Regions from separate parts of the Dysgonomonas termitidis genome, predicted to be linked through region 2. Evidence: riboswitches for the same ligand, from Rfam matches in the RefSeq annotation. Region 2 holds a riboswitch; the other holds the start of a gene.

Region 1 (6,313 bases), on a different contig from region 2:
TGTGCCCAGTCGAATGTACCGTAGTCGAGGATGGCTCCGCCTATAGTAGTAGCGCCTCCGGATATATATTTTGTAGTCGATACCACTTCTATATCCACCCCCGCTTTGCGGGCATCGAAACCACACCACGGGATGATGGTAGTATCTACGATCATTGGCACATTGCGCCCCTTCAGCACCTTCGATATTCCGGGCAGATCGGCTATTTCCAAATGTGGGTTCGTTATCAGTTCGCAGAAGAAGGCACAGGTATTTTCATCAATAGCTGAGGCTATTTCTTCGATATTATCGGTATTCACAAAACGTACTTCGACACCAAAGGCAGCAAGTGTAAATTTGAATAACGAGAAAGTATTACCGAACAGATGCGGCGAAGTCACAATATTGCTTCCGGCATAAGCTATTGTAAGAAATGTATTGGATATAGCCGCCATACCGGAAGCTACCACCATCACGTTCTCAGCGCCGGATGCCGCTTTCATCTTACGTTCGAGATTTTCGACCGAAGGGTTCGTTATCCGGGTATAGGTATGGGATGCCACTTCTTCTTTATACTGAAATGCAGCAGCAATACTTTCCGAATCGGAAAACTCAAAGGCTGCATTACGGTAGACAGGCATCGCTATAGCCCCGTGTACATCCTGTTTGTTAAACTTTTCGCTGATAATGCGGGTAGAGAATTTCTTGTTTTGAGAGTCGTTTTGAGCCATTGTCTATGACATTTGAAAAATTAAAGCCCAAAGGTAAAAAAGTATTAGGAAATTATTATTACAATACGATGAAATATAATAGTAAATACCATAAATATGGCAGAGGCACTACTCCCAGAAATCGAAGAAATGATGGACAGGCCCGTGCCCCTTCCCTATTTCATAACCGGCTCCGGCGGTGATCGCCTTATTTATATAATCTTTTGCATGCTTTACCGCACCGGTCAGGGACAATCCCCGGGCCAGGAACGCGGCTACGGCAGAAGAGAATGTACAACCCGTCCCATGCGTATTCTTTGTATGGATACGCTGCGAACTCAGTTCTATTATTTCATTTGTTTCAGCATTGTAGAAGACATCCGTCAGTTTGTCCCCGGTCAGATGCCCGGCCTTCAGCAACACGGACACCCTGTTCCCAAAGGAAAGGTCTTTAATGACTTTTGGCAGCTCCTCCTGACTCCTGATCTTTTTCCCCAATAAGATTTCAGCTTCAGGAATATTCGGGGTAATAACCCTGACAAAAGGTATGAGTTCGCTTTTCAATGTTTCAATAGCCTCGTCCTGTAAAAGTTTATCGCCCGATGTGGCAACCATTACAGGGTCGAGAACAATATTCTTTATACTGTACCGCGACAATGTATCCTTTACAGCGAGTATGAGCTCCGAAGAGTGGAGCATTCCTATCTTTATCGCGTCCGCCCCGATATCATCCAATACCGATTTAATCTGTCCCGATACAAACGGGACGGGGATAGGATGCACATCCGTTACACCTATTGTATTTTCATCTACTACAGCCACAATCACCGTTGCCCCGTAGCAACCGCAAGCCGAAAATGTTTTCAGGTCGGCCTGTATCCCTGCTCCCCCGCTGGGATCACTTCCCGCAATGGTAAGCGCAATTTTATAGTGTTTCATAATGAGTTCCTCCAACCTCCCCTAAGGGGAGACTTAATCAGTGTATTTAATTCTGTATTTTTATATTTACTTACCCCCTCCTCCGGGGGACAGGGGACTTACACAGGCCATTTCTCCAATCGCCATGCACTGTCCCAGAATATCCATTCCATTCTGGAGCACATTACATACGCATCGGTCATCGCCTGCTGTTGTTCCGAGGTACATCTATCCGCGAGTTCGTCACAAATGGAAATAGCAGTTTTTACCGACTGTTCGAATTCTTCCCCGCCATATGTATTTATCCATTTCTGATATGGATTCCCGCCCATAGTCTGGTGTTCGAGGATATAATCCCCCACTTCTTTGTAAATCCAAAAGCAAGGTAATACAGCCGCGGCAATTACTTCCACAGGAGCATTTGCCAGTTGCCTCAAAAGGAATGAAGTATATAGCAAACAACCCGGAGAAGGCACCGGTTTGGATGTGGAAGATATTTTACTGACGAAGCTTTCGTGCAGCGCTTTTTCTACAGCTATACTATCTCCGGCAAAATGAATAAATGCTTCGATATGTTCGGGACGACTAAGCTTTGAGGCCAACCCGGTCAATACTTTTCCATATTCGGCCAAATATAGCGCATCCTGTTGGATATAGAACATGAATTTTTCATTATCCAGTGTGCCATCTATCAATCCCCGAATAAAGGGTTGCTCTAATATTTTTTCGTATATGGGTTTAGCTTTATCCCATGCCTGTTTACTCCATTTCATAACTTTGTATTTTTTGATCTGTTTACGATTTCTTTTAGCTGACGGGCTGATTGCCGCGGATCAGGAGCCGACATAATAGCCGACACTACCGATATTCCATTCGCGCCTGCCTGTATTATATCCTGCGCATTCGTCTGGTTGATGCCTCCTATTCCCACACCGGGATGTCCGGATATGCGGGTTATTTCACGTATTCCTTCCAGACCCAAAGCTGTCGCGGTATCGGTTTTGGTTAGCGTACTGAAAACAGGAGAAATCCCGATATAATCTACGTCCAGATTATTGGCTTCGATTGCATCTTCGACACTTTCCACTGACAGGCCGATAATCTTATCTTTGCCCAGCAGTTTACGGGCAACGGTATATGGCATGTCCTTCTGTCCTATGTGCAAACCTTCAGCATCGCAGGCCAAAGCAATATCCAGCCGGTCATTTATAATAAGAGGTACATTGCAAGGTTTCAATATTGACTTCAATCTCATCGCCATATTATAAAAATCCTGTGTAGAAGCATCCTTTTCCCTCAGTTGCACCATCGTCACCCCACCTTTGACAGCTTCCTCAACAACCGTCTCCAACGGTCGACCAAGTGAAAGCGAACGGTCGGTAACCAGATACAGGCTCAAATCGAATGACAACATAATTACGATTGCTTTATATTATTCCTTATGGCAGCCTCATCAAGATTGTAAAGCTCATCCAAAAAATTGACCTGCAAACTTCCGTTTCCGGAAGACTTACAGGCGGCAATTTCTCCGGCAACACCCATAACAGCCATACCATGTGTGGCGGCTTCCAGCATATCGCCATTGATTGCGGCAAAGGCCGCGACAACCGCCGTAGCCGTACAACCCATCCCCGTAACACGGGCCATCATCGGATTACCATTTTCTACGGTGCGGGTATTCTCTCCATCGGTAATATAATCTGTCTGTCCACTGACAACGACTACCGCACCTGTTTGCCGGGCCAGAGCCTTAGCCGAATCGAGCGCAGAATCCGAAGAATCGGTACTGTCAACACCTTTAGTCTGTACATTGGCATTCCATAAAGCCATTATTTCGGAGGCGTTTCCCCGTATAACTGAAGGTTTACACTCTTCAATTATCTGTTTACATACTTTTGTCCTGTATGAGGTTGCTCCTGCTCCTACCGGGTCGAAAACGATGGGAGTATTCTTTTTTAACGCTGTCTTACCTGCTGTTAGCATGGCCTTCACCCATTCAGGCTCAAGAGTTCCGATATTTATTACTAAAGCAGATGCTATACTTGCCATTTCGGCAACTTCTTCGAGCGAATGCGCCATAACAGGAGACGCACCTATTGCCAGCAGGCCGTTAGCTGTATTGTTCATCACCACATAATTTGTGATGTTATGAATCAAAGGGGATTTACTTCTGACAGTATTTAAATCCCTCACTAATTTTTGAATATCAATCATATCCGGAAATATTAAAATAAAAAGCCGCTTCGAATAGTACGAAACGGCTTATAGATATATATTTGTTATTAACTGCTAATCTAAAATACGACCGTTTTCCTACGATGCCCATTACAGCATATCAGGTTCAAGGGTTTAATCTCAGCTCTTTTAAAAAAAGAACACCCCTAACAGTGACATGCAAACTTAACGAAAATTATTGGAGAAACAAGTCGTATTTTCAAAGAAGTTTATCTATATAATAAGCTATTAGCCTTTAGCTGTTAGCTTATAGTTCTTTGAAGTATTGATTAAAGCAGTTACGAGTTACTTCGCCCTGCGGGCAGTTACGAGTTACAAGTTAGTTCACTGTTTACTGTTCCCTGAAACAAGTGTTACCTTTGTTACCTTTTGCGCCTTAGCGTCTCTGCGTGAAATACTGTTTACTGCTAACTGTTTACTGTTAACTGATATATCTGTTACGTTTTGTTTTTCTTTTTATTTACAGGCTATATAAAGATTAGCAAAGCTGCTAATGGTATCAGCATAACGGACTTTCCCAGATAGAACGATACACCCTTTGCTTTTCTAGGAGAGTTGTCACCTAAAGAAAGTTCTCCGGTAAAACTGTAATTATTCCAACCGGAATTGGAATTATGATTGAAAGTCCAGAAGTCATCCTGAGTAGAATCAGGAAAATAGAACAGTTCCTGGCAGTATCCGCTCAATTTCCTTCTCTTTATTTTTATTTTATCAACAGTGCCTATACAATTAACCTCACAGTGGTAAACTATATCTTCTTCCTGTCCAAATTCGTTCACCGCCCTGAATTTATAATAAGTATAGCAATCTTTCATGTAGTATTTGCCATTGCTGGCTTTTGCAAATTCGAAACGCCCTACTTTCCTCAGTATCCGGACCATCTTTCCCAGATATCTTTTTGCAGGTTGCGAGGCCAGGATAGAATCGACCGATTCTATCTCCATCGACTTAATAGTCATATCGCTTTTATTGATCCGCACCTCTCCATTCGCCCAGCCTTCTTTCCCGGCCAGAGGTTCTATATTCAGTATGATGAGAGAACTGTCGGATGTATATGTACGTGTTGTTTCATTGTTAATACTTTTACCGAACGAGAGCAGGTGCGAAGCATGATACTCGGCCCCGTAAAGTTCTGACGTAGGAGTTACGGATTTTTGCAGCCGCCTGATATCTACGATATTGTATGTATAAGGTATCCGCTCCTTTTTTAAGGACTTCTTCAATATTTTTTCATCCAGAATGGTTGTGTATTTGAGGTATATCTCGTTTTGGAGGGTGTCGGTAGTTTTTGTTTGCAGGAAATGTAACAAGTATCCGATGGAGTGGTCTGTGACCAGATTCCTTTTGGTATTGAGCATCACTTCCTCCAGCAACATATCGGCATCATACGGGTTGATAACAACCGGATTGAGGGAGACCGGATTGAGTTCCATCATAACAGTCGGCTGTTGGCGCAGAGCAGACTTCAATACTGATCTGGATTTGTAGCCGATGGATTGAAAGTAGATGACATCCTCGCTGGTTGCGGGTATAGAGAATTGTCCGCCGGCATTGGTATATGCATATTCTTTCGATGAGGTTCCGTATTGGACAATAACGTCCGGAACAGGCTTCTTTGTATCCTTATCCACAACAATGCCTTTGATGGGTGCTTGCGCAAAGGTATGTATGCATAGAAACAAGAGGGGAAGAATGATGGCTCTTTTCATCTGTTCGCTATTTAGGTTGTTATCAGATAAACGTTATTAAGCGATATTTATTGAGGTATTCTGTGACAAAAATCAAATTTATATCTTTCGGAATCAAAATCAACAACTATATGCTCTTTTTTATACCTTTGCTCAGAATATTTAAAATTGACGATACATGGCATTCAATATTGCGGATATACTACCTATCATTATCATAGTGCTCACAGTGCTTACCAGTATCAAGGGGTTTAATGACATGGCCTTCTTCGACAGATATAAATTCCAGGTGGGAGCTATATTGGGAAAATCGAAGCAGTGGGACCGGTTATTGACTTCAGCAACATTGCATGGCGATTATATGCATCTCATTTTTAACATGATGACTTTATATTTCTTCTCCGGTGTAATCATACAATCTCTGGGTATCTGGCAATATCTGACAATTTACTTCTTATCCATCATAGGAGGAGGCCTGTTGTCTTTGTGGGTTCACCGTAAGGAATATTATTACAGCGCCATCGGGGCTTCGGGTGGAGCCGTAGGTGTCCTATTCGCCGCTATCGCTTTGTTTCCGGATATGACGCTCGGTGTGATGTTCATCCTCCCCATGAAAGGATGGCTTTTCGGCATACTCTATCTCGGATATTCCATATACGCGATGCAGACACGACAAGGGAATATCGGACATGACGCACATCTCGGAGGTGCGGCTGTAGGGCTTATCCTCGCTGTGGTTTTTGCACCGGTAATACTCCAGATCCATACATTATATATCGGAAT
Region 2 (6,313 bases):
ATTTACGGCGAAAATAGTGCAGATATGAACTGCCATAGGGTTGAAAACATTCAGCCATTGCTGAAGCATCTATCAGATAATCGGGTTCCAGTACAAACATTTTAGGGATGTAGAACCCCGCATCGTCTACTTTTACGTCAATGAGGTTGAGTTGCGCGCCAATCCAAAGGCGTTCAATAGTTTCATTGAATATATTATTAACGGGAGAGACGTTATATTTCACTTTTAAGCTCTGACCGATAAGTGTTTCGGACCTGCAAATAAGAAGTTCGTCTTCGGCATCGATTTCCAATATCTGTACTCGTATCTTATTTGATAAATCCTGAGACACAGGTTCATAATCGAAAACAGTATCTTCCACATAGTTGAAATCCTGTTTCTCACCCTCGATATATAAAAGGAAATTTTCCAGACCTTCCCTTGCCTGCTGATACTGTCCGGGAGATACCAGATTCTTATCGTTCCGCTGCAGGCAGGATGCTTTTATGCGTATGTTTTGCAACTGCCATTCCAATGATTTTGGCAGTTCATATTTTTGCCCGATAAAGACAAGGCGGGAGAATAAAGAGGGAAACTGCAAAGATTCACTTGCCGTGATATCTTTGCAGACTCTTTCCAGCACCTGTTTCAGGCGGATATATTTATTTCTTAATGATAGGCCGGAACTATCTATTTGCTGTATTTCGGAGAGATAGCCAAAAGATGCTGACAGTGAGATATGATCTGACATAATGGTTTAGTCACGGATATAAATATCCAGATCTACGCCTATCTCAATATCATAATCTGAATTCATTTTCCCTTTTCCTTCGACTATAATAGTTGCATAACCATAACGCCGTATCTGCTCTGTCATTGCATTAAGAAAATATTGTGCTTTTTCAGTTTCGTCCTGGACGGGATAACCTAAATATATGATATCATATTGTAAAACGGCATTTGTCCCATCTACACGAAGATCCATCCAGTCTATATATCCCGTGGTATATACATATATATCTGAATAGCCACTAATAAATTTCAGATCATGTATCTCCACATATCTGTCATATCCTCTTAGTCTAATATCATTTTCGTAAATTCTGAAACTCGTCTGAAAAGTATTATTGGTTGGAACTCTTAGTTCTGCGACATAATCTAAACGTCCTCTGTCCCAGTAATAGTGATCAGTCTCACAGGACGAGAAAGAAACCAACGCTACAATAGAAAAGAGAACCGCGACAAAAATATTCTTTTTCATGTTTTTTAAGTTTTATGTTACAAAGGTAAATTAATTTTATCTAATATTATATATGACTAGGAAAATCCCGTTTTGTAACATCGGAAATCCCAGTTATAGAAAAATTTTATAATAGGTAAACACTTATTTATTGAAAAGGTTTGGTTATCTTTGCCTCGAAGTCTTAGGGGTGCCTTAAAATTACAGGCTGAGATCACACCCATTAAACCTGATCCGGGTAATGCCGGCGTAGGGAAAGAAGATGCTATTGCGCACGTGCATATTCTTAAATTCCGGGAAATCATCTTATCAAACCCCTTTTTTGTTTAACGTCAAAGTATAAAACAAGAATGATTTGTCTTATGCTTATAGAAATTTTGTATTTAAATGAAAAAGGTATTTTTAGCTTTTGCTGCTCTTGTAATCAGTGGAGCAGAAGCAGTTTATTCTCAACAACAGGCGGATAGCCTTAAGCTCATAAAACTGGAGGAGGTAGTAGTGTCTGCCACACGGGTAAGCCGTGGTGCCCCTATCTCCTATTCGGATCTGGGCGAAGTGGAAATTAAAAAGGATAATGCTGCAAAGAACATTCCTTTTATATTACAATCCTTACCATCGGTAGTCTCATATACCGAAGGCGGAACAGCCGTAGGAAACACGGCGCTTCGTATCAGAGGTACGGATGCAAGCCGTATAAATGTGACATTGAACGGTATGCCGCTAAATAATCCGGAAAGCCAGGAGGTATATTGGGTTAATCTGCCGGACTTGTCTAACTCATTGCAAAGCATGCAGGTGCAGCGGGGAGTGGGCACATCAACGAATGGTACAGCCTCTTTTGGTGCCAGTATCTCGATGCAGACAGCCGGAGGAAAGGGAAATAAGGCCTATGCCGACTTGTCATCTGCATATGGGCAATACAATACTCTACTGCTGACAGGTGCTGCGGGAACAGGTATCATGAAAAGCGGCCTGTCACTCGATGCCCGCTATTCGTATATCAAGAGTGACGGATATATACGGAACGGAAAAGTAGACCACAAGAATATATATGCGGCATTATCACACTATTCCGATAAACAATTGATTCGTCTTATATACATGAATGGTATCCAGCATACGGGTATTACATGGGAAGGCATAAGTCCTGAAATGATAAAAATTAACAGGCGCTACAATCCTGCCGGAGAATATAAAGATGATAATGGCAGAACTCAATATTATGATAACGAGACGGATAACTACTATTCCAATATCGGACAGTTGATTTATACCCGTTATCTTACAAACAGGCTGACACTGAATGTAAATCTGAGTTATAATAATGGTTACGGCTATTACGAGAATTATAAAGTAGATGAGGATTTTGCTGATTACGGACTAGGTAAACAAATTGTAGGAGGGACGACCTATGAGAGTTCGGATCTTACATTGCGTAAACTGATGCAAAATGACTTTTATGTAGGCGGTTTCAATCTGGATTATAAAGCTGGTAAGCTGGGCATTACGGTCGGAGCAATGTACAGCTACTATGATGGATCGCATTACGGTAAACTATTGTGGGTAAAGCATAATGAGAATATTCCGGAAGGGTATAACTGGAACCGGAATACGGCCGTGAAACAGGATATGAATGCCTTCCTTAAAATGGAATACCGCCCGGTGGACAACCTGTCGCTATTTGCGGAGGTACAGGAACGCTATATAGATTATCGCATGAAAGGATTGGACGACGATCTGATGGATTTGACCAATAAGAATTATTATAACTTTATAAATCCGAAAGGAGGCCTTTCATTCCGGTTCAGCAACTATAATGAAATTTACGGATCATTCGGAATTTCTAATAGGGAACCATTGCGGGCTGACCTGAAAGAATCACTGAAAGGCGGAGGTTCGCGAAGTATTGCTCCCGAAAGATTATATGATTATGAGCTAGGTTATAAATATGCTAATTCAATGGTTTCGTTCAGTGCCAATTTCTATTATATGGATTATAAAGACCAGTTGGTGCAAACCGGGAAACTGAATGATATCGGTTATAAGTTGCAGGAAAATGTACCTGACAGTTACCGTACTGGTATAGAACTGTCATTGGCTTATACCCCTACCGAATGGTTGCGCCTGGATGGGAACCTGACATTGAGCCGTAATAAGATAAAGAACTATACGGTTTATTACGATCTGTATGATAATCAGAATGACTGGAATCCGGTAGGACAAGTTTCGGAATTCCATAAATCAACTGATATCTCATTCTCGCCGAATACGGTAGGTAGCCTCGGCGTTACATTCAAACCATTCGAGAAAGAAGATTTTACGCTGTCTTTTATCAATAAGTATGTTGGTCGTATGTATTATGACAACACCTCGAATGCCGGAAATCGTTTATCAGATTATTTTGTAACTGATATGGTAGCTTCATATACGCTGGATGCCCCTAAAATAGGTAAATTTGATTTTCAGTTCTTTATCAATAATCTGGCAAGTATCAAATATAGTGCGAATGCATGGGTATATACTGCCCGTTTCAAAGATGGAAGCGAATCGGTTGACCGTGGTTTATATCCACAGGCAGGCGCGAACCTGCTGGGGAAAATAAGATACCGCTTCTGATAGAAATATTAGTTACGAGTTACAAGTTACGAGTTACAAGTAACCGTGTATTGCAACTCGTAACTTGTAACTGCCCAAAGGGCGAAATAACCCGTAACTTTATGATGGATATAATTCTTTCTTTTATAGAAAATAACTGGGTAAGTATAACCGGCGCAATTATAGGGTTGGTTTTCCTGTATTTGGAATACAAAGCAAATGTATGGATGTGGGCTGTAAGTATCGTTATGGCTGCATTCTATATTTATATATTCTATAAGACAGGGTTGTATGCCAGCATGGGGATTTATATCTATTTCTTTCTGGCTTCTGTCTATGGCTGGATAGTATGGATTATGCGTAACAGGGACAAAGATTCGGGAGCGGAGATTATTACCCATGTCGGGAAGCGGTTCATTATTCCCATTATCATAGGAGTGATAATTATCTCGTTGTTGATTTATCTTATTCTGATACAATTTAGCCACAATCCGTCCTTTGTTACTATCGGGGACGCCCTTACCACATCGCTCAATATTGTCGCGTTGTGGATGATCTCCCGTAAGTGGGCCGAGCAGTGGTTGCTCGTAATACCTGCGAATGCTGTATCAAGCATATTATTATTCGTACAACAAGATATCATGTCGGGAATATTATTTTTCATCTTTTTCGTAGTATCTATTTTCGGATATATCAATTGGAGAAGAATGATTACCAGTCAATTAAGTATCTAAAAATAAGCTAAAGAAAATATATAAAAGCAATATTTTTCTCAATATATAGATTATTCCTATTATCTTTACAAATTCAAATTGTAGGTAAAGTATTAAATGAAGATTTTCCAGATCATAACAGTTTCAGAATATGGGGGAGCGCAGACGATTGTGGCAAATCTGATTAAAACTTTGAGTTCCGAACACGAACTATTTGTTTTATATGGAGGCGATGGCGAAGCATGGAACGCTTTAGGAAATAATTTTACAAAAATAAAATTAAACAATCACCGCAAAGAGGTATCAATAAGAGATATAGGTCTGCTCCTCAAACTTTATTATTATAGATTCAAGTATAATCCTGATGTCGTACACCTTCATTCTTCAAAGATGGGTGTATTGGGACGTATTGTTTTTAGCCGAAAAAAAACAGTATATACGGTTCATGGTTTCGATTCGATACGGAAAGCTTTTAAGCGTTTCCTTATCGTAGAACGTTTTCTCAAAAACCGTGCGTACAAAATAATCGGGGTCAGCCAATACGATGTGGACAGCATGCGCGAGGAAGGTATCTATAAGAATGTGGAATGTATATACAATGGCGTTACGGACCTGTATCCGGAGCAGGTGGAAATAAAGGACCGGATTACGACAGAACTGGACAAGCTGCAATTATCATACTCCAAAACCGTAATGTGCATATCCCGTATCTCAAAACAGAAGAAATTCGACCTTTTCCTTGATATAGCGAAACGAATGCCGCAATACGCATTTGTGTGGATTGGAAATAAAAAGGAGGTACATGATGTTCCTTCCAATGTTTTCTGTTTAGGAGAGGCCCATCTGGCATGCTCCTACCTGAAATATGCAGATCTGTTTATACTTCCGTCTAATTATGAGGGTTTACCCATGTCTTTACTGGAAGCTTTGGCATTCGGAGTTCCGGTGGTTGCATCTGCAGTCGGGGGTATAACTGAAATACTCGACGGGAAAAACGGTTTTGCTGTAAACAATGATATAAACCTGTTTACAGAGAAGATAGAATACATCCTTTCGGATGAAAATATAAAAAAAAGCATGTCAATACATGCAAGACAATCATATCTTGCTAACTTTACAATCGAAAAAATGGTAGACGGATATAAATCTGTCTTTAACGCAATCGTTGCAAATAAAAAATGAACAAGCCTCTGGTTTCAGTATTGATGCCTTGTTACAATGTGGAAAAGTATGTGGGAGAATCAATGAACTCGATTCTGAATCAAACATATACAGATTTGCAGATTGTAGCCATAAACGATTGTTCTACGGATAATACAGGCCGGATACTGCAGGAACTGGCCCGAAAAGACCCGCGTATAACGGTCGTGGAGAATGAGGAAAACCTGAAACTTATAAAAACCTTGAATAAAGGGATCTACCTCTGTAAAGGTGAGTATATTGCCCGCATGGATGCGGATGATATAGCTTTGCCCACCCGTATAGAAAAGGAAGTCGCATTTCTGGAGAAAAACAAAGAACATGATATTGTCAGTACGCTTTTTTATGCTTTCAGAACAGGGAATCCCGGAAAACGGGATTTGCACCATAGTCCCCTGAAAGATGAGGAATTAAGAGCCTACCTGCTATTTAAATCGGGTATTTGCCATCCGGCTGTTATGATCCGCAGCCGTGTATTCAAAGAATTAGGGCTGAGTTTTGAGACAGAGTATCTTCATGTCGAAGATTATGCGTTATGGTCCAAGGCTATATATAAAACAAAACTTGCTAATATAGGGGAACCACT

The links. Region 2 has a riboswitch for thiamine pyrophosphate ahead of ACYQ3L_RS10545 (TonB-dependent receptor). Riboswitches for the same ligand answer to the same signal wherever they lie in the genome.
Region 1: linked by a shared signal. The riboswitch ahead of thiM (hydroxyethylthiazole kinase) and the one ahead of ACYQ3L_RS10545 (TonB-dependent receptor) in region 2 are both predicted to bind thiamine pyrophosphate.

What each region holds. Positions count from the first base shown of each region.
Region 1 covers NZ_BAAHYD010000003.1:304,250-310,562, reverse strand. Annotated here, with positions in the region: gene ACYQ3L_RS22520 (PLP-dependent transferase) at 1-710, opposite strand, end outside; gene thiD (bifunctional hydroxymethylpyrimidine kinase/phosphomethylpyrimidine kinase) at 819-1,628, opposite strand; gene tenA (thiaminase II) at 1,727-2,380, opposite strand; gene thiE (thiamine phosphate synthase) at 2,377-3,021, opposite strand; gene thiM (hydroxyethylthiazole kinase) at 3,024-3,821, opposite strand; TPP riboswitch at 3,901-4,000, opposite strand; gene ACYQ3L_RS22495 (peptidase associated/transthyretin-like domain-containing protein) at 4,310-5,551, opposite strand; gene ACYQ3L_RS22490 (rhomboid family intramembrane serine protease) at 5,709-6,313, shown strand, end outside.
Region 2 covers NZ_BAAHYD010000002.1:1,583,922-1,590,234, reverse strand. Annotated here, with positions in the region: gene ACYQ3L_RS10555 (AAA domain-containing protein) at 1-730, opposite strand, end outside; gene ACYQ3L_RS10550 (hypothetical protein) at 737-1,240, opposite strand; TPP riboswitch at 1,396-1,492, shown strand; gene ACYQ3L_RS10545 (TonB-dependent receptor) at 1,607-3,835, shown strand; gene pnuC (nicotinamide riboside transporter PnuC) at 3,937-4,548, shown strand; gene ACYQ3L_RS10535 (glycosyltransferase) at 4,645-5,709, shown strand; gene ACYQ3L_RS10530 (glycosyltransferase family 2 protein) at 5,706-6,313, shown strand, end outside.